2 regions of the Tistlia sp. genome follow, and region 2 is predicted to be linked to the other one. Evidence: riboswitches for the same ligand, from Rfam matches in the RefSeq annotation. Region 2 holds a riboswitch; the other holds the start of a gene.
The links. Region 2 has a riboswitch for thiamine pyrophosphate ahead of WD341_RS07925 (ABC transporter substrate-binding protein). Riboswitches for the same ligand answer to the same signal wherever they lie in the genome.
Positions count from the first base shown of each region.

Region 1: linked by a shared signal. The riboswitch ahead of WD341_RS06600 (TRAP transporter substrate-binding protein) and the one ahead of WD341_RS07925 (ABC transporter substrate-binding protein) in region 2 are both predicted to bind thiamine pyrophosphate.

Region 1 covers NZ_JBBDQW010000025.1:109,026-120,788, forward strand. Annotated here, with positions in the region: gene WD341_RS06585 (Na/Pi cotransporter family protein) at 1-145, shown strand, start outside; gene thiE (thiamine phosphate synthase) at 151-837, opposite strand; gene thiM (hydroxyethylthiazole kinase) at 840-1,673, opposite strand; gene WD341_RS06600 (TRAP transporter substrate-binding protein) at 1,685-2,800, opposite strand; TPP riboswitch at 2,865-2,983, opposite strand; gene WD341_RS06605 (multidrug effflux MFS transporter) at 3,014-4,222, opposite strand; gene WD341_RS06610 (hypothetical protein) at 4,392-4,529, opposite strand; gene WD341_RS06615 (orotate phosphoribosyltransferase) at 4,703-5,386, shown strand; gene WD341_RS06620 (ATP-binding protein) at 5,548-6,777, shown strand; gene WD341_RS06625 (trimethylamine methyltransferase family protein) at 6,990-8,465, shown strand; gene WD341_RS06630 (peptide ABC transporter substrate-binding protein) at 8,540-10,204, shown strand; gene WD341_RS06635 (ABC transporter permease) at 10,364-11,308, shown strand; gene WD341_RS06640 (ABC transporter permease) at 11,305-11,763, shown strand, end outside.
Region 2 covers NZ_JBBDQW010000031.1:13,806-25,568, reverse strand. Annotated here, with positions in the region: gene aroB (3-dehydroquinate synthase) at 1-1,136, opposite strand, end outside; gene WD341_RS07965 (shikimate kinase) at 1,133-1,702, opposite strand; gene WD341_RS07960 (hypothetical protein) at 1,981-2,103, shown strand; gene WD341_RS07955 (hypothetical protein) at 2,204-3,994, shown strand; gene xerD (site-specific tyrosine recombinase XerD) at 4,054-5,019, shown strand; gene WD341_RS07945 (CoA ester lyase) at 5,090-6,073, shown strand; gene WD341_RS07940 (cytochrome ubiquinol oxidase subunit I) at 6,223-7,587, shown strand; gene cydB (cytochrome d ubiquinol oxidase subunit II) at 7,600-8,607, shown strand; gene WD341_RS07930 (DUF2474 family protein) at 8,618-8,731, shown strand; gene WD341_RS07925 (ABC transporter substrate-binding protein) at 8,739-9,713, opposite strand; TPP riboswitch at 9,795-9,908, opposite strand; gene WD341_RS07920 (hypothetical protein) at 10,092-10,469, shown strand; gene WD341_RS07915 (acetyl-CoA carboxylase carboxyltransferase subunit alpha) at 10,681-11,637, shown strand; gene WD341_RS07910 (hypothetical protein) at 11,713-11,763, opposite strand, start outside.

The DNA of each region.
Region 1 (11,763 bases), on a different contig from region 2:
CGGCATCTCGCTGTTCGAGCGGGTGATCTGGCAGGCGCACGCGCTGGTCGCACAGCAGGCCGAGGAAGCCGAGGACGGCGCCCAGGAGAGCCTGCGCGCCGCGCCCTCGGCATCCGCGGCGGCGTCGGCCGGCACCCAGGCTTGACGGAGTCAGCGGCGGCCGGGCCGGCTCGTCGAGGCGCCGCGGCCTGGCCGCCGAGTCTCAGCCACCGCCTCGACCAGCTCGCGCGTGGCGGCCGCCGGGTCCTGCGCGCCGGCGATCGCGGAGACCACGGCGACGCCATCGGCGCCGGCGCCGAGCGGCACCGGCACCCGCTGGGCGGTCAGGCCGCCGATGGCGACGATCGGCAGCGCGCTGGCCCGGCGGATCAGCGCGATGCCCTCGGCACCGCCGGCGGGCCGGGCGTCGGCCTTGCTGTTCGTCGCGAAGACCGGGCCGACGCCGAGATAGTCGACGCAGCCCGGCTCCAGGCCGGCGAGCTGCTCGGGCGCATGGACCGACAGGCCGAGCAGGCGCCCCGGGCCGATCGCCGCGCGCGCCGCGCCGGCGTCCAGGTCCTCCTGGCCGACGTGCAGGCCGTCGGCGTCGAGCGCGACCGCGGCCTCGACCCGGTCGTTGACGATGAAGGGCACGCCGGCCTCGCGGCAGAGCGCCTTGAGCTCGCGGCCGAGGGCCAGGAAGGCCCCGCTCGAGGCCTCCTTGTCGCGCAGCTGGACGAGCGTCACGCCGCCGCGCAGCGCCGCCGCGACGACCTCCGCGACCGGCCGGCCGCGGCAGTCGCCCGGCCCGACGACCAGGTAGACCGAGAGGTCGAAGGGCGCGCGCAGGGCCGGCATGCTCAAGCGACCGCCTCCTCGATCCTGGCCGCCAGGTCGAGCTCCTCGGGCGACAGGCCGTAGAGCCGGTCGAGATAGGCGACGCGCAGGGAGCCGGGGCCCGTCGCCTGCCCGGCCGCCTGCTCGCCGGCGACGCCGACCAGCGCCAGCGCATGGACCGTGGCCAGGAAGGCGTCGGGTTGGACCGCCAGGCAGGCGCCTGTCACGGCGGTCAGCGAGCAGCCGAGCGCGGTGACCCGGGTCATCATGGCGTGGCCGTTGGCGACCGTGGCGATGCGCCGCCCGTCGGTCACCCGGTCGACCTCGCCGGTGACCGCGACGACGCAGTCGAGACGCCGGGCCAGGACGTCGGCGGCCTCGGCCGCACTCTCGACCGAATCGGAGGCGTCGACGCCCTTGCCGGCGCTGCCGATGCCCTGCCCGGCGAGGCCGGCCAGAGCGCGGATCTCCGAGGCGTTGCCGCGCACGACGGTCGGGCCGAGGGCGGACAGGCGGCGGCCGTTATCGCGCCGGAAGGCGGTGGCGCCGACCCCGACCGGGTCGAGCACCCAGGGCTTGCCGAGCCGCCGCGCCTCGCCCGCCGCCAGCTCGGCGGCGGCGACCCAGGCCGGCGAGAAGGTGCCGATGTTGAGCGTCAGGGCGGCGGCCAGGGCGACGACCTCGGCGACCTCCTCGCGGGCGTGAGCCATCAGCGGCGAGGCGCCGATCGCGAGCAGGGCGTTGGCGGCCAGGTCCATGGCGACGAAGTTGGTGATGTTGTGGACCAGGGGCTCCTGGTGACGGATTGCCGCCAGCGTGGCGCCGGGAGCCTTGAGGGCGGAGCCTTGGGCGGTCATGGCGATCTCCTTCACGAGGCGAGCTGGGCGCCGAGCAGGGCGTGGCGGCTGACCCGGCCCCAGGCGATTGAGGCCTCGCGCGCCGCCCGCCAGGACTCCAGGATGCGCCCGAACAGGGGGTCGCCGTCGGCGACGCGGTCGAGCACGTCCTCGGACTCGCGGCGCGCCGCCTGCAGCAGGTCGGCCGGGAATTGCAGCAGCTCGGTGCCGCCGGCCTCAAGGCGCTGCAGCGCCTGGGCGTTGAACCACTCGGCCTCGGCGAGACCGCGATTGTTCTCGGCCTCGCAGGCGATCTCGACCAGGCTGCGCAGGTCGTCGGGCAGCGCCTCGAGGGCCGCGCGGTTGACCAGTGCCTCGGCGCTGCCGTTCGGCTCGTGGAAGCCCGGCCAGTAGTAGTAGGGCGCGGCCCGGTCCAGCCCCAGGGCGACGTCGCTCCAGGGGCCGAGGAACTCGGCGGCGTCGATCACGCCGGTCTGCAGGGCGGTGAAGATCTCGCCCGGCGGCAGCGACAGCGGCGCCGCGCCGAGCCGGCGCAGGATCTCGCCGCCGAGGCCGGGCATGCGGATCTTCAGGCCCTTGACGTCCTCCAGGCCGTCGATGCGCCGGCGGTACCAGCCGCCCATCTGGAAGCCCGAGTTGCCGGCCAGGTAGGGCTTGACGCCGAAGCGGCCGTAGAGCTCGTCCCAGAGCTCCTGCCCGCCGCCGTAGTAGATCCAGGCGTTGTGCGCCTCCGGCATCAGGCCGAAGGGCGCCGCCGTGAAGACCGGCGCGATCGCCATCTTGCCGGCCCAGAACAGCGAGGCGGTATGGCCGAGCTCGGCGGTGCCCGAGGCGACCGCGTCGAAGACCTCGAAGGCCGGCACCAGCTCGCCGGCACCGAAGACCTCGACGGTAAGGCGGCCGCCGCTGCCCCGGGTGATGCGCTCGGCGAGGCGCGCCGCCGTCGTGCCCGGCCCCGGTGCTCCGGCCGGCCAGGAGGTGACGAGCTTCCAGGCGCGCGGCACCTGCGCGCGGACCGCGGGCGCGGCCAGGCCCGCGGCCCCCAGGGCGGCCCCCAGGGCGGCACCGGCTGCGGCGCCGGCACCCAGCAGGCGGCGTCGGGAGAGGTGGGAAGGGCTTGCTGTCATCGTCGGCTCCTCGCGTGTCGTCGCGGCGGGGCCGTCGGCGCGTCGAGACTCCGGAAAGCGGGAGCAACGGAGGCGTCGGCGACTCCCTGCGCTGGCATGATCCAGATCAGGTTCGGTGGGTCTGCTCTCAGCCTCCCCCGCGCACGCCGCAGCGCCGCCGGGAAGACACCCCAGGCCTAACGCTTCCGAAGATGGCGATCCGGCAAGCTGCTGTCAAAGGGGACGGCCCGCCGCCCCCGCCCCCGTCCCGCCGCGGCCGTGCAGCAGGGTGCGGTAGATCGCCAGCGCCAACAGCGCCGAGAGCAGCATGACGCCGGCCATCGCCACGGCCGCCGGCAGGGGGCCGATCAGCAGGGCCACCAAGCCGCCGGCGGCGGCGCCCGCCAGCATCTGCAGCGAGCGCATCATTCCCGAGGCGGCGCCGGCCATGTGCGGCAGCGGCTGGATCGCGGCGTGGGTGATGTTCGGCGCCATCAGGCCGAAGGCGAAGACCATGCCGAAGATGCAGGGCACCAGCACCCCGATCGAGAGCCAGCCGCCCAGGGCGGCGCCCAGGGCGACGCCGGAGCAGGCCGCGGAGCCGGCGAGGCAAAGCACGGTCAGCCGCCGCGTCGGGATGCCGAGCCCGCTGATCCGGGCCGAGAGCAGGGAGCCGAGGATCAGGCCGAAGGAGGTCACGGCGAAGATCGCCGAGAACCAGAACTCCGAGAGGCCGAGGTCCTCGATCACCACGGTCGCCGAGCCCGAGATGTAGGCGAAGAGCGCGGCGAAGCCGAAGGCGAAGACCAGGGTATAGCCGAGAAATTCGCGCGAACCCAGCACCGACAGGTAGTTGCGCAGCAGCTGCCCCGGGTTCAGCGGCTGGCGGCGCTCGACCGGCAGGGTCTCGGCGAAGAGCAGGACCACCGTCGTCGCCATCAGCGCGCCCCATCCGGCCTGCAAGGCGTAGACCGCCCGCCAGCCGCCGGCCAGCATGACCAGGCTGCCGAGCGCCGGCGCGACCAGCGGCGCGACGCCGATCATCGCGGTGATCTGCGACAGCCGCCGGCGCGCCGAGGCGCCCTCGAAGACGTCGCGCACGATAGCCAGCGGCAGCACCACGCCGAGACCGGCCACCGTGCCCTGGACGAAGCGCGCCAGGAGCAGCGTCAGGAAGGTCGGCGCCGCGGCGCAGGCGAGCGACGCCAGGGAGAAGGCCAGCAACGCACCGAGCAGCGCGGGACGACGCCCGAAACGGTCGGCCAGCGGGCCGCCGACCAGCGGCGCGATCAGGAAGCCCGTGACGAAGAGGCTGAGGGTCAGGGCGCCCTGGCCGCTCGGCTCGCCGAAGCTCGCCTCGATTGCCGGTATCGCCGGCAGGTTCATGTCGATCGAAATCGGCGGCAGCGCCGACAGCGAGGCAAGCAGTGCCGTGTAGCCCAACGAGCTCGGTTTCAGCGCCCGCGGGCCCCCTGCACAGCCAAGAATGCGATGGCCGCCGGCCGCCACCCGATGGCGCAGACAGCCCGCCATGCTGCATCGCAATAGGAGTCTAGCGGCGCGCGCGGCCGAAGGCGACCGGGCTATCGGTCATGGCTGCCGCGGGGGGTGCTCAGCGGAACGCGAAGAACCAGAGCAGGACGGCGCCGAGCGCCACGACGCCGAGCGGCAGCCCGATCGTCAGCACGTGCCAGTTGGTCTTGCGCGGCTCGGCCTGACGGGCCTCCGTGGTCTTCTTCTCGATCGGCATGGCAATCCCTTCCTGACAGCAGCTCGCCGGCCGCCGCGGCACCTGCCCCCGGCGGTCGGCTTGCTCTCTTCGGCAAACGCACCGGCCCTCGCCTCGTTCCGAGCCGCTGGGGCGTTGCCCGCCGCGCCGCCAGCCGCTATCACGGCCGCGCAACCCCGAGGAACCGAGCCGCCATGCCCGACCACCAGCCGCGCGACCACCAGCCCACCGACACCGCCCGGCTCGCCGCCGCGACGCTGCTGGACATCGAGGCCGTGCTGATCCGGCCCGAGGAGCCCTTCACCTTCACCTCGGGGCGCAAGAGCCCGGTCTACGTCGACTGCCGGCGCATCATCTCCTTCCCGCGCGCCCGCGCCACGCTGATGCGGCTCGGCGTCGAGCAGCTGGGGCGCAGCGCCGGCGTCGAGGCCTTCGACGCGATCGCCGGCGGCGAGACCGCGGGGATTCCCTTCGCGGCCTGGCTCGCCGATCTGATGGGGCTGCCGATGGTCTACGTGCGCAAGAAGCCCAAGGGTTTCGGGCGCAACGCCCAGATCGAGGGCTGCTTCGCCGAGGGTGCGCGCGTGCTGCTGGTCGAGGACCTGGCGACCGACGGCGGCTCCAAGCTGACCTTCGTCGAGGCGCTGCGCACGGCCGGCGCCGACGTCGCGCACTGCTTCGTCGTCTTCCACTACGGCATCTTCCCGCAGTCGACCGCCCGCCTGGCCGAGCAGGGCGTCGCGCTCCAGGGTCTCGCGACCTGGTGGGACGTGCTCGCCGTCGCCGAGCAGAGCGGGCGCCTGTCCGAGGAACAGGTCGCCGAGGTCCGCGGCTTCCTGCAGGATCCGGACGGCTGGGCGGCGAAGCGGGCGGACTAGCCCCGCCTGCCGCTCGCCAGGGGTCGTCGCCGAACCACCCGGCACCGCGAGCGGCCGTCGGCGGGGGCTCGCCGAATTGATAAGCCCGCCTGGACGCACTACCTAGATCGCTGCAGACGTCCGGTTCGGCCAACGAGCCGCATTCCGCCCTGGGAGTTTCGGTGCCCGACAGCTTCGCGAACGACGTGGCCGCCGTGGCCCGGATCGACATCGTGCCTACCGTCCTGGAGGTGGTCTGCCGGATGACCGGCATGCGCTTCTCGGCGATCGCGCGGGTCACCGAGGAGCGCTGGATCGCCTGTGCGGTGCGCGACGAGATCGAGTTCGGCCTGGAGCCGGGCGGCGAGCTCGATCTCGAGACGACGCTCTGCAGCGAGATCCGCAAGGCCGGCCAGCTCATCGTCATCGACAACGTCGCCGAGGACGATCGGTACTGCGGGCATGCGACGCCGAAGACCTACGGCTTCCAGAGCTACATCTCGGTGCCGATCCGCCGCCCGAACGGCGACTTCTTCGGGACGCTCTGCGCGATCGATCCGCGCCCGGCGAGCCTCGACCGGCCGGAGACCATCGGGCTGTTCACGCTGAGCGCCGAGCTCATCGGCTTCCATCTCGACCTTCAGGAGCGCCTTGACGCCAAGGCGGCGGCGCTCGCCGAGGCGGAGCGCACGGCGGAGCGGCGCGAGCAGTTCGTCGCGGTGCTCGGCCACGATCTGCGCAGTCCCCTGTCGTCGATCGACGCCGGCATCAAGCTGCTGCAGCGCAGGCCGCTCGACGCCAAGGGGGCCGAGATCGTCGAGCTGATGTCCAGAAGCGTCCTCCGCATGACCGACCTGATCGGCGACGTCCTGGATTTCGCGCGCGTCCGGCTCGGCGACGGCATCCGGCTGACGCCGGAGCCCGACAGGAACCTGGGCGAGGCGCTCGGGCAGGTCGTCGAGGAGCTGCGCAGCGCCTGGCCGGAGCGCGCCATCGAGGCCGAGATCGCGCTGGACCGGCCGGTCACCTGCGAGCGCGCGCGGCTCGCGCAGCTCCTGTCCAACCTGCTGTCCAACGCCCTGACCCACGGCGACCCGGAGGCGCCGGTGCGCGTGCGGGCCGGCGCCGACGGGCAGGCTTTCGAGCTCTCGGTCGCCAACGCCGGAGCGCCGATCCCGGAGGATGCGCGCGGCCGGCTGTTCCAGCCCTTCTCGCGCCCCGCCTCGGGACCTGCGAACCGTGGCCTGGGGCTGGGTCTCTACATCGCCTCGGAGATCGCGCAGGCACACGGCGGCACGCTCGGCGTCGCCTCCGACGCGGCGGAAACGCGCTTCACCTTCCGCATGCCGCTCGAGGGCCCCGGGGCGCCGCCGCAGATGGCGCCGCACGGGACGGCGGCCGCCTCGAGGTGACCGGCCGACCGGGCCAGTCGCACGGCAGCGTTGCCCCGAAGCAGCCGCGTCCTTGTCTCCGCCCCTCCTTGGTCTAAGCTGGATCCCGGCCGCGACGAGAACGGCCGACAGGAGAACGGCCGCCACGCGACGGCCGACAGGGAGGAGACGGCATGTCCCGTCGAGAGGGCGGCCCCCCCCCCCCCCGCCCCGCCCCCCCCCAAGCCGCCCGGTTGAACCAGTTGCCCTGGCAGCAGGTCCGCAACCCCTACAAACCGGTCGAGGTGCTGTCCGACGATCAGGTCGAGGCGATCCACCAGGCCGCGCTGCGTATCCTCGAGGAACTCGGCGTCGAGTTCATGAGCGGCCAGGCGCTCGACCTGCTCGCCGCCGGCGGTGCCGAGGTCGAGCGGCCCGGCGGCCTGGTGCGCTTCGACCGCGGCCTGGTCGAGGAGAGCCTCGCCCGGGTGCCCGCGCGCTTCACCATGACGCCGCGCAACGACGCACGCGCGCTCGAGATCGGCGGCGACGCCGCGATCTTCGGCCTGGTCAACGGGCCGCCCTTCGTCACCGACCTCGACCGCGGCCGGCGCGACGGCAACTTCGAGGACTACCGCAACCTGCTGCGCCTCGGGCAGTCGCTCAACATCGTGCAGTACGTCACCAACCAGTCGGTGGCGCCGATGGACCTGCCGCCCGAGAGCCGCCACCTGGACTGCTACCAGTCGATCCTGACCCTGACCGACAAGTCCTTCTATGCGACGGCGGTCGGCCGCGACCGCGTCGAGGACGCCCTGGAGATGGTCGCCCTGGCGCGCGGCGAGACCCGCGAGGCGCTGGTCGGGCGGCCCTCGATCTTCAGCGTCATCAACGTCAACTCGCCGCGCCGCATCGACGGCCCGCTGTCCGAGGGCCTGATCGCGCTCGCCGAGCACGGCCAGCCGCCGGTGGTGACGCCCTTCTGCCTGATGGGCGCTATGACCCCGGTAACCCTGGCCGCGGCGCTCGCCCAGCAGCACGCCGAGGCGCTGGCCGGCATCGTCCTGACCCAGCTGGTCCGTCCCGGCACGCCGGTGGTCTATGGCGGCTTCACCTCGAACGTCGACCTCAGGTCCGGCGCGCCGGCCTTCGGCACGCCGGAGTACGCCAAGGCCTCGATGGCAGCCGGGCAGCTGGCGCGCCGCTTCGGCCTGCCCTACCGCTCGTCGAACGCCAACGCCTCGACCTCGGTTGACGCCCAGGCCGCCTACGAATCGATGATGTCGCTGTGGGGCGCCCTGATGGGCGGCGCCAACATGCTGCACCACGGCGCCGGCTGGCTGGAGGGCGGCCTGGTCGCCTCCTACGAGAAGGTCGTGCTCGACGCCGAGCTGCTGCAGAACATGACCGAGTTCATGAAGCCGATCGTCGTCGACGAGGATAGCCTGGGCTTCGCGGCGATGGCCGACGTCGGCCCCGGCGGCCACTTCTTCGGTACCCAGCACACCCTGGACCGCTACGAGACCGCCTTCTACGCGCCGCTGCTCTCGGACTGGCGCAATTTCGAGGCCTGGCAGGAGGCCGGCTCGAAGACCGCGACCCAGCGCGCCAACGCCATCTGGAAGCGCCTGCTCGCCGAGTACGAGCCGCCGCCGCTCGACGAGGGTCGCCGCGAGGCGCTGGAGGCCTACGTGGCCAGGCGCAAGGAGAGCGGCAAGCTGGCCGCGTGACGCGGGGCGAGCCGGTTTCGATGCCGGCCCCGCGACCTGCTAAGCTCCCCTTCGAACCGGGCGAAGGAGAGACCATGCGATCGCTGCTGTTGACCTTGGGGCTGCTGGCCTCGCTGTCCCTGGGCGCCGGCGCGGCGCGCGCCGAAGGCACCCTGACCATCGGCATGACCCAGTATCCGGCGACGCTCAACCCCAACATCGAGTCGATGCTGGCCAAGACCTACGTGCTGGCGATGACGCAGCGGCCGCTCACCCACTTCGACCACGACTGGCAGCCGGTCTGCATGCTCTGCGTCGAGCTGCCGGACCTCGAGGCCGGCACCGCCGTGCTGGAGACGACGTCCGAGGGCAAGCCCGGCATCGCCGTCACCTACGCGCTGCAGCCGGAGGCGACCTGGGGCGACGGCACCCCGGTGACGACCGAGGACGTCCGCTTCACCTACGAGGTCGGCCGGCACCCGCAGTCCGGCGTCTCGAACTTCGAGGCCTACCGGCGCATCCTGTCGCTGGAGGTCCACGACGAGAAGCGCTTCACCTTCCACCTCGACCGGGTCACCTACAGCTACATGAGCGCTGCGGACTTCCGCCTGCTGCCGGCGCACATCGAGCGGCCGATCTTCGAGGCCGACCCGGCGCAGTACCGCTTCCGCACCGCCTTCGACAGCGACCCGGCCAACCCCGGCCTGGCCTTCGGGCCCTACCGGATCGTCTCCCTGACGCCGGGCGCCGAGATCCTGCTCGAGCGCAACCCGACCTGGTGGGGCAAGGAGCCCTTCTTCGACCGCATCCTGCTCAAGACCATTGAGAACACGGCGTCGCTGGAGGCCAACCTGCTGTCCGGCTCGATCGACATGATCGCCGGGGGGATCGGCCTGTCGCTCGACCAGGCGATCGCCTTCGAGGAGCGCCACGGCGAGGGCTTCCGGGTGATCTACAAGCCGGGGCTGGTCTACGAGCACATCGCGCCCAATCTCGACAACCCGGCCCTCGCCGACCTGCGCGTCCGCCAGGCGCTGCTGCTCGGCGCCGACCGGCAGACGATCGACGCGCAGCTGTTCCACGGCAAGCAGCCGGTCGCCGACAGCTCGGTCAGCCCGCTCGACTGGATCCACGAGGAGAGCGTGCGCCGGTATGCCTACGATCCCGAAGAGGCGGCCCGGCTGCTCGAGGAGGCGGGCTGGACGAGGGGCGCCGGCGGCCTGCGGCGCAACGCCGCCGGCGAGCCCCTGCGGCTCAGCCTGATGTCGACCGCGGGCAACCGCAGCCGCGAGCTGGTCCAGCAGGTGCTGCAGGCGCAGTGGAAGGCGCTTGGCATCGACATCGCCATCAAGAACGAGCCGGCGCGGGTCTTCTTCGGCCAGACCGTAAGCCAGCGCCGCTTTCCCGCCCTGGCGATGTTCGCCTGGTTGTCGTCGCCCGAGAACGTGCCGCGCACGACGCTGCACTGCGATCAGATCCCGAGCGCCGGGAACAGCTGGGGCGGACAGAACGTCATGGGCTACTGCAATCCCGAGATGGACCGCCTGCTCGACGCCGTCGAGCTCGAGCTCGACCGCGACAGGCGGCGCGCCCTCTGGGCCGAGATCCAGCAGCTCTACGCCGAGACCCTGCCGGCCCTGCCGCTGTTCTGGCGCGCCGATCCTTTTGTCCTGCCGACCTGGCTGGAGGGGGTCCGGCCGACCGGCCACCAGGGCACGACGACGCTCTGGGTCGAGGAGTGGCGACGCGGCGATGGCTGAGGGCGCGCCGCACCGCTCTGGGCGGGGCCGCGGCGCTTGCATGGTTCAACAGGCTCACCATGAAGCGAGGGAGGGGACTGCGCAGGCGTCGCGGTCGCGCTTCACGGTGAGCCTGTCGAACCGCGAAGCGCGAGCTGCGCCGGACGGGAGCCTGCGGCAATGACCGCCTTCCTGCTGCGCCGCCTCCTCGAGTCGCTTCTCGTCCTGTTCGTCATGTCCTTCGTGGTCTACGGGCTGATCGGCCTGATGCCGGGCGACCCCATCGACCTGATGATCACCTCGGACCCGAACCTGACCCAACAGGACGTCGCCCGCCTCAAGGCGCTCTACGGCCTCGACCGGCCGCTCCTCGAGCGCTACTGGAACTGGCTGACCGCGATCCTGGGCGGCGACCTCGGCTACTCCAGGCTGTTCGCGCGGCCGGTCGAGGCGATCCTGCTGCCGCGCCTCGCCAACACCCTGCTGCTGATGGGCCTCGCCTTCGCGGCGGCGGCCCTGATCGCGCTGCCCGCGGCCATGCTGGCGGCGCGCCGGCCCGGCGGCCCGGCCGACGGTGCCATCAACCTCGCCGCCTTCGCCGGCATCTCGATGCCGCCCTTCTGGCTGGCCATCCTGCTGATCGTGCTGTTCGCGGTGACGCTGGGCTGGCTGCCCGCCGGCGGCATGGGCGAGGGCGGCCTCGCCTCCACCGCGCGCCATCTGGCGCTGCCGGTCCTGGCCCTGACCCTGGCCAGCGTCGGCGGCCACCTGCGCTACCTGCGCGCCTCGCTGATCGAGGCGCTGCGCGCCGACTACATCCGCACGGCGCGCGCCAAGGGCCTGAGCGAGAGCCAGGTGGTCTGGCGCCACGCCCTGCGTAACGCCCTCATTCCCTACGTCACGATCCTCGCGCTCGACTTCGGCACCCTCTTCTCGGGGGCGCTGGTCACCGAGACGATCTTCGGCTGGCTCGGCATGGGCAAGACGATCTACGACGCGATCCTGGGCAACGACTACAACCTCGCCCTGGTCGGCCTGCTGCTAGCGACGGCGACGGTGCTGCTGGCCAACCTGCTCGCCGACCTCGCCTACGCCTGGCTCGATCCTAGGGTGAGCTACCGATGAGCGCGAACCGCCCGCTGCTGGCGGCCGAGGCGCGGCTCGCCAGCGCCCCCGGCGGCAGCCCCTCGCAGGCCTTCCTGCGGCGCTTCCGGCGGCATCCGCTCGCCGTCGTCTCGCTGCTGGTGCTGCTGCTGCTCGCGGCGGCCAGCGCCGCGGTGCCGCTGGTCGAGCAGGCGCTCGGCGTCACCGCCGAGCAGATCGACCTGCTGGCGCGCGCGGCACCGCCCTCGGCGGCGCACCCGCTCGGCACCGACGAGCTCGGCCGCGACCTGCTGCTGCGCCTGCTCCACGGCGGCCGCGTCTCGCTCGGCGTCGGGCTGGCGGCGGCCCTGGTGGCGGCGAGCATCGGCACGGGAGTCGGCCTGGTCGCCGGCTACCTGGGGCGCCGGGTCGACGCCCTGCTGATGCGCCTCGCCGACAGCGTCATCGCGCTGCCGCTGCTGCCGCTGCTGATCGTG
Region 2 (11,763 bases):
GCCAGATCGAGCGGCGGGGCGGTCTGGGCGATGGCCTCGGTCAGCAGGCTGACGAGATCGGCCTCGGCGACGTCGCGGCTGACGAAGGCCTCGCCGATCCGGCGCGCCAGCACGAAGGCCGGCTGGCCGCCGCTCGCCTTCTTGTCCCGGCGCATGTGCTCGATCAGGCGCCCCGCGCTCCAGGCCCGGCCGCCGAGCCGCTCGAAGCCGGTCGGCAGATCGACCGCGGCGAGGTGGCGGCGCACGCGGTCCGCGTCCTCGGCCGGGCACAGGCCGAGCTGGGCCGAGAGCTCGAACGCCAGGGTCATGCCGATCGCCACGGCCTCGCCGTGCAGCAGGTCGTCGCCGTAGCCGCACTCCGCCTCCAGCGCGTGGGCGAAGGTGTGGCCGAGATTGAGCAGGGCGCGCTGGCCGGTCTCGCGCTCGTCGGCGGCGACCACCGCCGCCTTGGCGCGGCAGGCGGTCAGCACGGCGTGGCGCAGCGCGTTCGGCTCGCCCTCGACCAGGCTGTGGCCGTGCCCCTCGAGCCAGTGGAAGAAGCCGGCGTCGCCGAGCAGCCCGTACTTCACCACCTCGGCGTAGCCGGCCAGCATCTCGCGGCGCGGCAGGCTGGCCAGGATCCCGGTGTCGGCCAGGACCAGGCGCGGCTGATGGAAGGCGCCGACCAGGTTCTTGCCCTGCGGCGTGTCGATGCCGGTCTTGCCGCCGACCGAGCTGTCGACCTGGGCGAGCAGGGTGGTCGGGACCTGGACGAAGTCGATGCCGCGCAGCAGGATCGCTGCGGCGAAGCCGGTCAGGTCGCCGACGACGCCGCCGCCGAAGGCGAGCAGCAGCGTCCCGCGATCGATGCCGGCCTCGAGCAGCCGCTCGCAGAGGTGCTGGAGGGTGGCGAAGTCCTTGCTGGCCTCGCCGGCCGGCACGACGAAGGCGCGGGCGTCGATGCGGGCGTCCGCCAGCGCGCGCTCCAGGGCGCCGAGGTGCAGGCCGGCGACGGTCTCGTCGGAGACGATCATCACCCTGCGGCCCTCCGCGAGGGGCCGCAGGTGGCGGCCCGCCTGGGCGACCAGGTCCTCGCCGACCAGGATGTCATACCGCCGTTCGTCCAGCGCGACGGTCAGGCGCTCGGTGCGGTTCAACTGAGGGCTCCGTAACGCTCCAGCCCCTCGTGCACCAGCTTGACGGTTTCGTCCGGCGGCGCATCCAGGCTGTCGATGGTGATGTCGGCGAGCGCGTACAGGGGATAACGCTCGCCGATCAAGCGGGTCAGGGTCTCGCGCGGGTCCCCGTGCCGAAGCAGCGGGCGGTTGGCGCGACGGCTGGTGCGCCGCAGCAGCAGCTCCAGGTCGGCGCGCAGCCAGACCGAGACGCCGGCGGCGGCGATCGCTTCGCGCGTGGCGGGGTCCACGAAGGCGCCGCCGCCGGTGGCCAGCACCTTGCGCTCGCCGCTCTTGAGCAGACGCGCGATCACCTTGCGCTCGCCGTCGCGGAAGGCGGCCTCGCCGTGGCGCTCGAAGATCTCGGGAATGCTGCAGCCGGCGGCCGCCTCGATCTCGCTGTCTGCGTCGACAAAACGCAGGCCGAGGCGCTTGGCCAGCCGCCGCCCGATGCAGGACTTGCCGGCGCCCATCAGGCCGACCAGCACGATGCTGCGCCCGCTGGGGGCGAGTTGCTGCTCCGTGCTGGGGTCGGTGACGGTCGACATGATGGGGCAGACTATAACCTCTGCCGAAGGATCCGCGAGGGGGTGGGTGCGCCGCAAATTGGCCACAGTCGAATGTACCATAATTCGGCCGGTCTCCTCGCCAGCTCCAGACCGGGGAGCCAGCTCCAGACCGGGGAGCCAGATCCAGACTGGGGAGAAGGTGGTCGAGAGGGCGGGCCGTCGGCAAGCGGGCTTGGCCTCGACTCCGGCCGGTTGCTAGAAAGTGTGCGTGATCGCAGTCGTGGGAGTCGAGGAAGGCTATGGGACGGTTCGGCGCGATGGTCTTGCTCTTGGTCCTGCTGCTGGTGGTCGGGGGGGGCCTGGCCCTGCTGTTCGTCGACATCCAGCCACCGAGCGCGCGGGTCGAGAAGGTCCTGTCCGATGACAGCTTTCCGCGCTAGCCCTCGGCGCGGCGCCGGGCTCCTGCCCCTGGCCGCGGCACTGCTCCTCGTCACCGCCCCCGGCCCGGCCGCCGCGCATCCCGCCCCGCCAGCGCCCGCGGTGCCGCCTTCTGCCGCCCTCCAGCTCGCCCAGGGCTCCCAACCGATCCAGCTGTTCCAGCTGCCGGACCCGCCCGCGACCGGCGGCGGCGCGGCGGCACCCTCGCGGCCGGACCCCGGCCGGGAAGGCGGCTACCAGGGAGGTGGATTCGGGGAAGGTGGATTCGGGGATGGGGGGCTCGAGGGTGGAGGACTGGGCGGTCCGCTCGGCGCGGCCGAGGCGCCCGAGCGCCTCGGCCTCTGGACCCGTGACGACGGCGGGCTCGGCTACGACCTGTGGCGCGGCAGCCGGCGCGAGACGGTGGTCGCCCTGCTCGCTCGCCTATCCGGGACACTCGACAGCCCGACGCTGCGCACCCTGGTGCTGCGCGTGCTGCTGTCCGAAGCCGAGACCCCGGGCGAATCGGTGCGCGCCGTCGTCCGGGACGGCGGCCCCGGGCAGAACCTTCTGGTGCTGCGCGGCCGGGCACTGCTGGCGCTCGGCGAGTCGGCCTACCTGGGCGCCCTCCTCGACCTGGTCGAGGGCGAGGCCGCCGGCGCGCCCGACCTGCTCGAGCTGAAGACCCAGGCGAGCCTGCTGACCGGCGACTATGGGCAGGCCTGCGCGACGGCGCGCGACGGCGTTGCGCGCGAGCCGGGCGACGCCTTCTGGACCAAGGCGCAGGTCGCCTGCCAGGCGGCGACCGGCGAGAACGACGCCGCCATGCTTGGCCTCGACCTGCTGCGCGAGAGCGGCGAGGGCGCCGACCAGGGCTTTTCGGCGCTGGCCGCTGCCGCGCTCGGCTATGGCGAGGCGCCGGCGGATCCCGCACCGAGCGCTCTCAACGTCGCCCTGGTGCTCGGCAGCGATCTGGCGCCGCCGGCCTCCTGGCAGGACAGCCGCGACCCGGCGGTCCTCGCCATGGCCGCCCGCGACGGCGACCTCGGCCGCGACCGGCGTCTGGCGCTGGCCGAGCGCGCCGCCGCAGCCGGCGCGATCCAGGCCGAGGAGCTGGTCGGCTTCTACGAGGCCGGCCGCCTCGGCGCCGACCAGATCGGCCGGGCGGCGAGCCTGGCCGCCGGTCTGGCGGGCCCCGAAGCACGCGCCCTGCTCTACGTCGCGGCGCGCGGCGACCAGGGCCCGGCGCGCGGCGAGCTGATCCCGCCCGCCCTGGCGAGCGCCCGCGCCGACGGCGTCGAGCTGGGCGTCGCCCGCGCCTTCGCGCCGCTGCTCGCCGAGCTCCAGCCGAGCGACGCGACTCCGGGGCTCGCGCAGAGCGCCGCGCGCGCCCTCTTCCTGGCCGGCCGCTACGAGCTGGCCGGCTCCTGGATCGACGAGCTGCGGCGCAGCGTCGGCGTCGATCCGACGGCGCGCCAAGCGCTGGTCGACCTCTGGCCGCTGGCACGACTGGCCGGTGTCGAGATCGCGGGCGGGCCGCAGGACCTGTCGGGCTGGCGCAGCGCCCGGCAGGCGGGCGGCAGCCCCGAGGCCGAGCTGCATGCCGAGGTCGTCACGCTGCGCGGGCTGCTCTATGCCCTCGGCGAGACCGACGCGCTCGCGTTCGGCGAGCTGATCGGCAGCGAGTCCGCAGGGCCCTTGACCGGCACCTCGACCCTGCTGGCTCTCGAACAGGCCGCGGTCGGCGCGCGGCTCGGCGAGACCGTGCTGCTGGCCGCCCTGGTCATCGCCGAGAACGGCGTCGCCGGCCACCCCTACCCGACGGCGAAGGCGGTCGAGGCCCTGAACCGGGTCGATCGCCCCGGCGAGGCGCGGGCGCTCGCCCTGGAAGCGGCAGTGGCCAGGGGCTTGTGACCGGAGCCTCCGCGCGCGGGCGGGGGCATCGCGGCCGGGGGGACCGCGACGGGACGCGCTTGGATCACGTGGAAGCCTTCCTGGAGATGCTCGCCGCCGAGCGCGGCGCGGCCGCCAACACCCTGGAGGCCTATCGCCGGGACCTGGAGCATCTGGCCGGTTTCCTGGCACCGCGCGGCCGGGCGCCGGCCGAGGCCGGCGCCGAGGACCTGCGCGGCTATCTGGCGGCGCTGGAGACGGCCGGACTGGCGCCGCGCACCGCCGCGCGCCGCCTGTCGGCGCTGCGCCAGTACTACCGCTTCCTGCTCGGCGAGGAGCGCCGGTCCGACGACCCGACCCTGCAGCTGGCAAGCCCGCGCCAGGGGCGCAGCCTGCCGAAGATCCTCAGCGAGGCGGAGGTCACCGGCCTGCTCGAGGCGGCGCGCCGGCGGCGCGGGCCCGAGGGCCTGCGCTTGGTCGCGATCCTGGAGCTGCTCTACGCCACCGGGCTGCGCGTCTCCGAGCTGGTCGGGCTGCCGGCCGCCGCCGTCGCCCGCGACCCGCGCCTGCTGATCGTCAGCGGCAAGGGCGGCCGCGAGCGCATGGTGCCGCTCAGCGAGCCGGCCCGCGCGGCGCTGCTCGCCTACGAACCGGCGCGGCGCAGCTTCCTGCGCCGCCCGAGCGACGAGCGCTGGCTGTTCCCCTCGCGCGGCGGCGACGGCCACCTGACCCGCCACCGGGTCGCCCAGCTGCTCAAGGAGTTGGCCGTCGAGGCCGGTACCGACCCCTCCAAGGTCTCGCCGCATGTGCTGCGCCATGCCTTCGCCAGCCACCTGCTCGCCCACGGCGCCGACCTGCGCGCAGTCCAGCAGATGCTCGGCCACGCCGACATCTCGACGACGCAGATCTACACCCACGTGCTCGACGAGCGGCTGAAGTCCCTGGTCCAGGACCGCCATCCGCTGGCCGCCCGGCCCGCGGAGGGCCCTCGCCGCGCTCCCGGCGCCGGGCCGGGCGGCGGGAGGGCGGGCGGCGAAGGCGGTTGATTCCGCCCCGGGCCTTGGCTACAGCGGAGGCTCCCGGCCGCGGCCGGCCAGCCGAAGGGAGCAGCGGCCCATGAGCTTCACCGTGGTCGAGCCGGCAACGGCGCGCCTGAACCGCAGCGAGCTGGCGGTCCCGGCCTCCAACTATCGCTTCATCGAGAAGGCGGCGGACTCGGCCGCCGACGTCGTGTTCCTCGACCTCGAGGACGCCGTCGCACCCGACGACAAGGCCCAGGCGCGCAAGAACGTCGTCAAGGCGCTCAACGAGATCGACTTCGGCAAGCGCACCCTGTCGCTGCGCATCAACGGCCTCGACACGCCCTACATGTACCGCGACGTCGTCGACGTCATCGAGCAGGGCGGCGAGCGGCTCGACCTGATCATGATTCCCAAGGTCGGCACCTACGCCGACGTCTACGCCCTCGACATGCTGGTGACCCAGGTCGAGGACGCCATCGGTCGGGACAAGCGACTCGGCTTCGAGCTGATCATCGAGACCGCGCTGGGCATGGCCAACGTCGACGAGATCGCCGCCGCCAGCGCCCGCAACGAGTCGCTGCATTTCGGCGTCGCCGACTACGCCGCCTCGACCAAGGCGCGCACGACCAATATCGGCGGCCCGAACCCGCTGTACGGCGTGCTGACGGACGCCGCGGTCGCGGGCGCGTCGCGCGATTTCCATTGGGGCGACATGTGGCACTACGCGATCGCGCGCATGGTGGTGGCGGCGCGCGCCGCCGGCATCCGCCCGGTGGACGGCCCCTTCGGCGACATCCGCGACGCCGAGGGCTACCGGGCCCAGGCCAATCGCGCCGCGGTCCTGGGCTGCGAGGGCAAGTGGGCGATCCATCCCAGCCAGATCGAGCTGGCCAACGCGCTCTTCACGCCCTCCGAGGAGGAGATCGCCCGGGCCGAGGCGATCCTGTCGGCGATGCAGCAGGCCAAGCGCGAGGGCAAGGGCGCGGTCACGCTCGACGGCCGGCTGATCGACATCGCCTCGATCAAGCAGGCCGAGGTCCTGGTCGACAAGGCGCGGCAGATCGCCGAAGCCGGCTGAAGCGCCGCCCTCCTGCAACCGCAGGGCCGCGGGAAGCGTTGCCCCGAGGAGCCGTCCCTCCCGAGGCCTCGACCCGAGGCGATGGAGGGCGGCCGGCGCGGCCGGCGGCGTGCTAGGCTCCGCGGGTCCAGATCGGGAGGCGCCGCGCGATGGAATTCGACCCGCTGCTGCTATCGCGCATTCAGTTCGCCTTCACGATATCCTTCCACATCGTCTTCCCGGCGATCACGATCGGCCTCGCCAGCTACCTCGCCCTGCTCGAGCTGCTCTGGCTGCGCACCGGCGAGGCGCGCTTTCGCGACCTCTATCGCTTCTTCAGCAAGCTCTTCGCGGTCTGCTTCGGCATGGGCGTGGTCTCGGGCGTCGTGCTCAGCTACCAGATCGGCACCAACTGGTCGGGCCTGTCCCAGGCGGCCGGCAACATCCTGGGGCCGCTGCTGGCCTACGAGGTGCTGACCGCCTTCTTCCTGGAAGCCGGCTTTCTCGGAGTCATGCTGTTCGGCTGGGATCGGGTCGGCCCGCGACTGCATTTCCTGGCAACCTGCATGGTCGCCGTCGGCACCCTGATCTCGTCCTTCTGGATCCTCTCGGCGAACTCCTGGATGCAGACGCCGGCGGGATTCGAGCTGGTCGACGGCTACTTCCGCCCGACCGACTGGCTGGCCGCGATCTTCAACCCCTCCTTTCCCTACCGGCTGGTCCACATGATCCTGGCCGCCTACCTCTCGACCGGCCTGCTGGTCGGCGGCATCGGCGCCTGGCACCTGCTCAAGGGGCGCGAGGAGACGCGCACGCGTACCATGCTCGCCATGTCGGTGTTGTTCGTCGCCGTGGTGGCGCCGCTCCAGATCGTCGCCGGCGACCTCCACGGCCTCAACACGCTGGAGCACCAGCCGGTCAAGGTCGCGGCCATGGAGGGTCACTGGGAGACGCGCCCGGGCGCGCCCCTGGTCCTCTTCGCGCTTCCCGACGAGCGGAGCGAGAGCAACCGCTTCGAGCTCGCGATCCCGAAGCTCGGCTCGCTGATCCTGACCCACTCCTGGGACGGTGAGGTGCGCGGGCTGAAGTCCTGGCCGGCGGACGAGCGCCCGCCGGTCGCGATCGTCTTCTGGTCGTTCCGGGTGATGGTCGCCTGCGGTCTCGCGATACTCGGAATCGGGCTCGTCGGCGCCTTCCTCTACTTCCGGCGCCGGCTCTACGACACGCGCTGGTTCCTCTGGCTGGCGCTGGCCGGCTCGCCGCTCGGCCTGATCGCGATTCTGGCCGGCTGGATCACCACCGAGGTCGGACGGCAGCCCTGGGTCGTCTACGGCCTGCTGCGCACCGCCGACGCATTGGCGCCGCTTTCCGGGGGCAGCGTGGCGGCCTCGCTGGCCGCCTTCGTCGTCGTCTACCTCGGCGTCTTCGGGGCCGGCACCTGGTACCTGGGACGAATTGCGGGGCAGGGGCCGGCCTGGTCGGAGCCGCCGGCCGAGCACGTCGATGCGCCGGGCATGCGCCTGCCGCGCGAGTAGGAGGGGGCTGGAATGGATATCGACACGCTGCTGCCGATGCTCTGGGCCGGAGTCATCGTGTTCGGCGTGATGGTCTACGTCCTGGCCGACGGCTTCGATCTCGGCATCGGCATCCTGTACCCCTTCGCCGGCGACGAGCTCGAGCGCGACCGCATGATGAACTCCGTGGCGCCGGTGTGGGACGGCAACGAGACCTGGCTGGTGCTCGGCGGCGCGGGCCTGCTGGCGGCCTTCCCTCTGGTTTACTCTGTGGTGCTGCCGGCCTTCTACCTGCCGCTGGTCACCATGCTGCTGGCCCTGGTGTTCCGGGGCGTCGCCTTCGAGTTCCGCTTCCGCTCGACCCGGCGCAAGGGCTTCTGGTCCGGCGCCTTCTTTTTCGGCTCGGCGATCGCGACCTTCGCCCAGGGCGTCGTGCTCGGCGGCTTCGTGCGCGGGATCCCTGTCGAGGACGGCGTCTACGCCGGCGGCACCTTCGACTGGCTGGCGCCCTTCCCGCTGTTCGTCGGCCTGGCGCTGGTGTTCGGCTACGGGCTGCTCGGCGCTGGCTGGACGATCCTCAAGACCGAGGGCGCCCTGCAGGCGCGGGCGCGGCGCTGGTCGGCCCTGCTGCTGCCGGTCGTGCTGCTCGCCATGGCGGTTGTCAGCCTGTGGATGCCGCTCAGCGACCCGGCGGTCGCCGACCGCTGGTTCGGCTGGCCGAACATCGCCTTCCTCTGGCCGGTGCCGGTCGCCGTGCTGGCGGTGGCGATCTTCCACTGGCTGGCCCTGGCGCGCGGCAGCGAGGTCTGGCCCTACGTCAGCGCCGCCGTGCTGTTCCTGCTCGGCTTCCTGGGCCTCGGCGTCTCGCTCTGGCCCTACGCGATCCCGCGCGAGGTCGACATCTGGGAGGCCGCGGCGCCGGTCTCGACACAGATCTTCTCCCTGGTCGGCTTCGCCGTGATGATCCCGGTGATCCTGGCCTACTCGGCCTGGAGCTACTGGGTGTTCCGCGGCAAGGTCCGCGACGAGGGCTACCACTGAGGCGCCGGCGATGAGCGAGCGCGGGCGCCGGCTGCTCTGGTTCCTCGGCCTGTGGTGCGCCGGCGTGCTGGCGGTGGCGGCTCTGGCCTACGGCCTGCGTGCGCTGATCGCGCCCTTCTTCTGAGCCGCCCTCACTCCGGCATGCGCAGATAGCTCTCCACCGGCGGCAGCGCGCCGACCACGCCCTGGTCCTGCAGGAACCGGGCGAAGCGGCGGTAGCGGCCGGCGTCGCCGGCCGCCGGGCGCAGGGCGAAGCGCGGCAGGGTGTCGGTCCAGGCCAGGCGATTGAGCTCGTCGTCGAGATCCTCCTTGTAGGCGACGAACAGCTCCCAGCTCTCCTCGGGGTGGTTGATCAGGTATTGCACGCCGCGCTCCAGGGCGCCCAGGAAGGCGGCGTCGCGCGGGTCGGGCTGGACGTCGCTGCGCGCCACCAGGATCAGCTCGTCATAGGCGGGCACGCCCTCCTCCTCGACGTAGAAGAAGCGGCCGGCGCCGCCGGCCAGGCGCAGCTGGTGCTTCTCGAAGTTGCGGTAGGCGCCGATCACCGCGTCGGTCTGCCCGGCCAGCAGGGACTGTCCGAGGGCGAAGTTGACGTTGATCAGCTCGATGTCCTCGAGCCCGAGGCCGTGCGGCGCCAGCATCGCCGCCAGCAGCGCCTCCTCGAACCCGCCGACCGAGTAGCCGACCCGCTTGCCCTTCAGGTCGGCGAGCGTCTCGATCGGGCCGTCGGCCAGGACCAGCAGGGTGTTGAGCGGCGTCGCGACGAGCGTGCCGATGCGCGTTAGCGGCAGGCCGGCGCCGACCTGGATGTGCAGCATCGGCTGGTAGCTGACCGCGACCTCGGCCCGACCGGCGGCGACCAGCTTGGGCGGGTCGTTGGGGTCCGCCGGCTCGAGCAGCTCGACCGCCAGGCCTGCCTCCTCGAAGAAGCCCTTCTGCAGCGCCACCACCAGCGGCGCGTGGTCGGGGTTGAGGAACCAGTCGAGCAGCACGCGGTAGCCGGTCTCGTCGGCGCGGGCGGAGTGGGAAGCGGCGCCGGCCAACAGCAACAGGGCGGCCAGCAGGCACCTGGCAAGCAAGGCCCGGGCAAGGGCGAGAGCTCTCATGGGATATGTCCTCCGTCGTCTCGTTGGGCGGGGCGACGGGGAAAGACGGAAACGGGCGGGGGCGCGACATCGTCGCCGGAGGCCGATTTCCGGTTCCTTCCCTGCGCCGGCATGACCCGGATCAGGTTCTAAGGGTCACCGCCACGGCCGGCGGACTCTCAGCCCTCGCATGCGAGGACACCCCTAGGAACAGCGAGGCGCAGCATGCCTAGTAACCGGACTTTAGACAAGGGTGCTGGCGACCCTCGGCACAGCAAGATGTGCTGATTTAAATTCGGCCCAAAGCTATCACTGTGAGTAAAACTCTTTACAAGCTGTGCTTATGGGCATATACTCAGACACATGCTCAGCAACAATGTACTTTGAGAGGATGTTCCAGTGAAGGTGAGCGCAAGAGGCTGGAATCGTGACATGGGGCAGAACCGTCTCGCTTCGTTCAAGGTGGAGGATGCGAAGCACGTGCAGGCCGGTAAAATTCGAATATCGATGGAGCAGCAGCAGACGGATTTTGACGGGGACGAACTTTCTGTATGCTGGGGTAGGAAAGTCGTACTGAACGGCGATTACTTTATGACGCTGAGTCTCACTAAGAATGACGTTGCAGAAATATTCAAGAGGACATTTGGGGAAACGGTGACGATGGAGATCCTGGATGAGTGCGGCATCACACTGGAGGGGCGGGAGGTAGTAAAGGACTGGGGGGAAATCACATTGCGAGATCTTCTTGAGAGAGTGCAGGGCATGGAGGACACCTAAGGCGCGCCCTGTGAAAGACCTCCTCGACCAAACTGATCTCGCGTTGCGACTGCTCTGGAATCGGAGATCGCAGACGTTCGGAGATTGACCGGCGACTGCTCATGTGGCAGCGCCCACACGCCTTCCCATTCCCCGGTTGGCCGTTGTATCTGGCGTAGAGCCATGGAAGCGGTGTGACACCGCCCTGGGCTGTGCTATGTCGGGCTCCGCCATGCGCCATTATCTCGATTTCGAAAAGCCGATCGCCGAGCTCGAAGGCAAGATCGAAGAGCTGCGCCACCTCTCGGACGCCGGCGAGCTCAACATCGCCGACGAGGTCGCGCGCCTCCAGGGCAAGGCGGAGCGCCTGCTGCGCCAGACCTACACCAAGCTTTCGGCCTGGCAGAAATGCCAGGTCGCGCGCCATCCGGAGCGGCCGCACTCGGCCGACTACCTGGCCGCGCTGGTCGAGGACTTCGTGCCGCTCGCCGGCGACCGCCTGTACAGCGAGGACAAGGCGATCCTCGGCGGCCTCGGCCGCTTCCGGGGCCACTCCTGCGTCGTACTCGGCCAGGAGAAGGGCCACGACATGCAGAGCCGCGTGACCCACAACTTCGGCATGCCGCGGCCCGAGGGCTACCGCAAGGCGCAGCGCCTGATGCTGTTCGCCGAGCGCTTCAGGCTGCCGCTGCTGACCTTCGTCGACACCGCCGGCGCCTATCCCGGCATCGGCGCCGAGGAGCGCGGCCAGGCCGAGGCGATCGCGCGCTGCATCGAGCTCAGCCTGCAGCTCAGGGTGCCGGTGATCGCGACGGTGATCGGCGAGGGCGGCTCGGGCGGGGCGATCGCTCTCGCCACCGCCAACCGCGTGATCATGCTGGAGCACTCGATCTACTCGGTGATCAGTCCGGAAGGCTGCGCCTCGATCCTCTGGCGCTCGGCCGAGCAGAACCAGGAGGCCGCCGAGGCGCTGCGCCTGACCGCCCAGGATCTGGAGCGGCTCGGCGTCATCGACCAGATCGTGCCCGAGCCGCTGGGCGCCGCCCACCGCGGGCGCGGCAAGACCATGACCGCGGTCGGCGACGCCATCGAGGAGGCGCTGCACGCCCTGCGCCGACTCGATGGCGGCACGCTCAGGGTCCAGCGCCGCGACAAGTTCCTGGCGATGGGCCAGAAGGGCCTGGGCTGAGGCTCTGCGCCCCACGTCCGGAGCCTGTCGAGGGACGTGAAGGCGCCGAGCCCGGGCCAGCTACCCACGGGGCGGCTATCCGAAGATCAGGTCGTAGATCACCGAGAGCCCGCCGTAGAGCGGGAT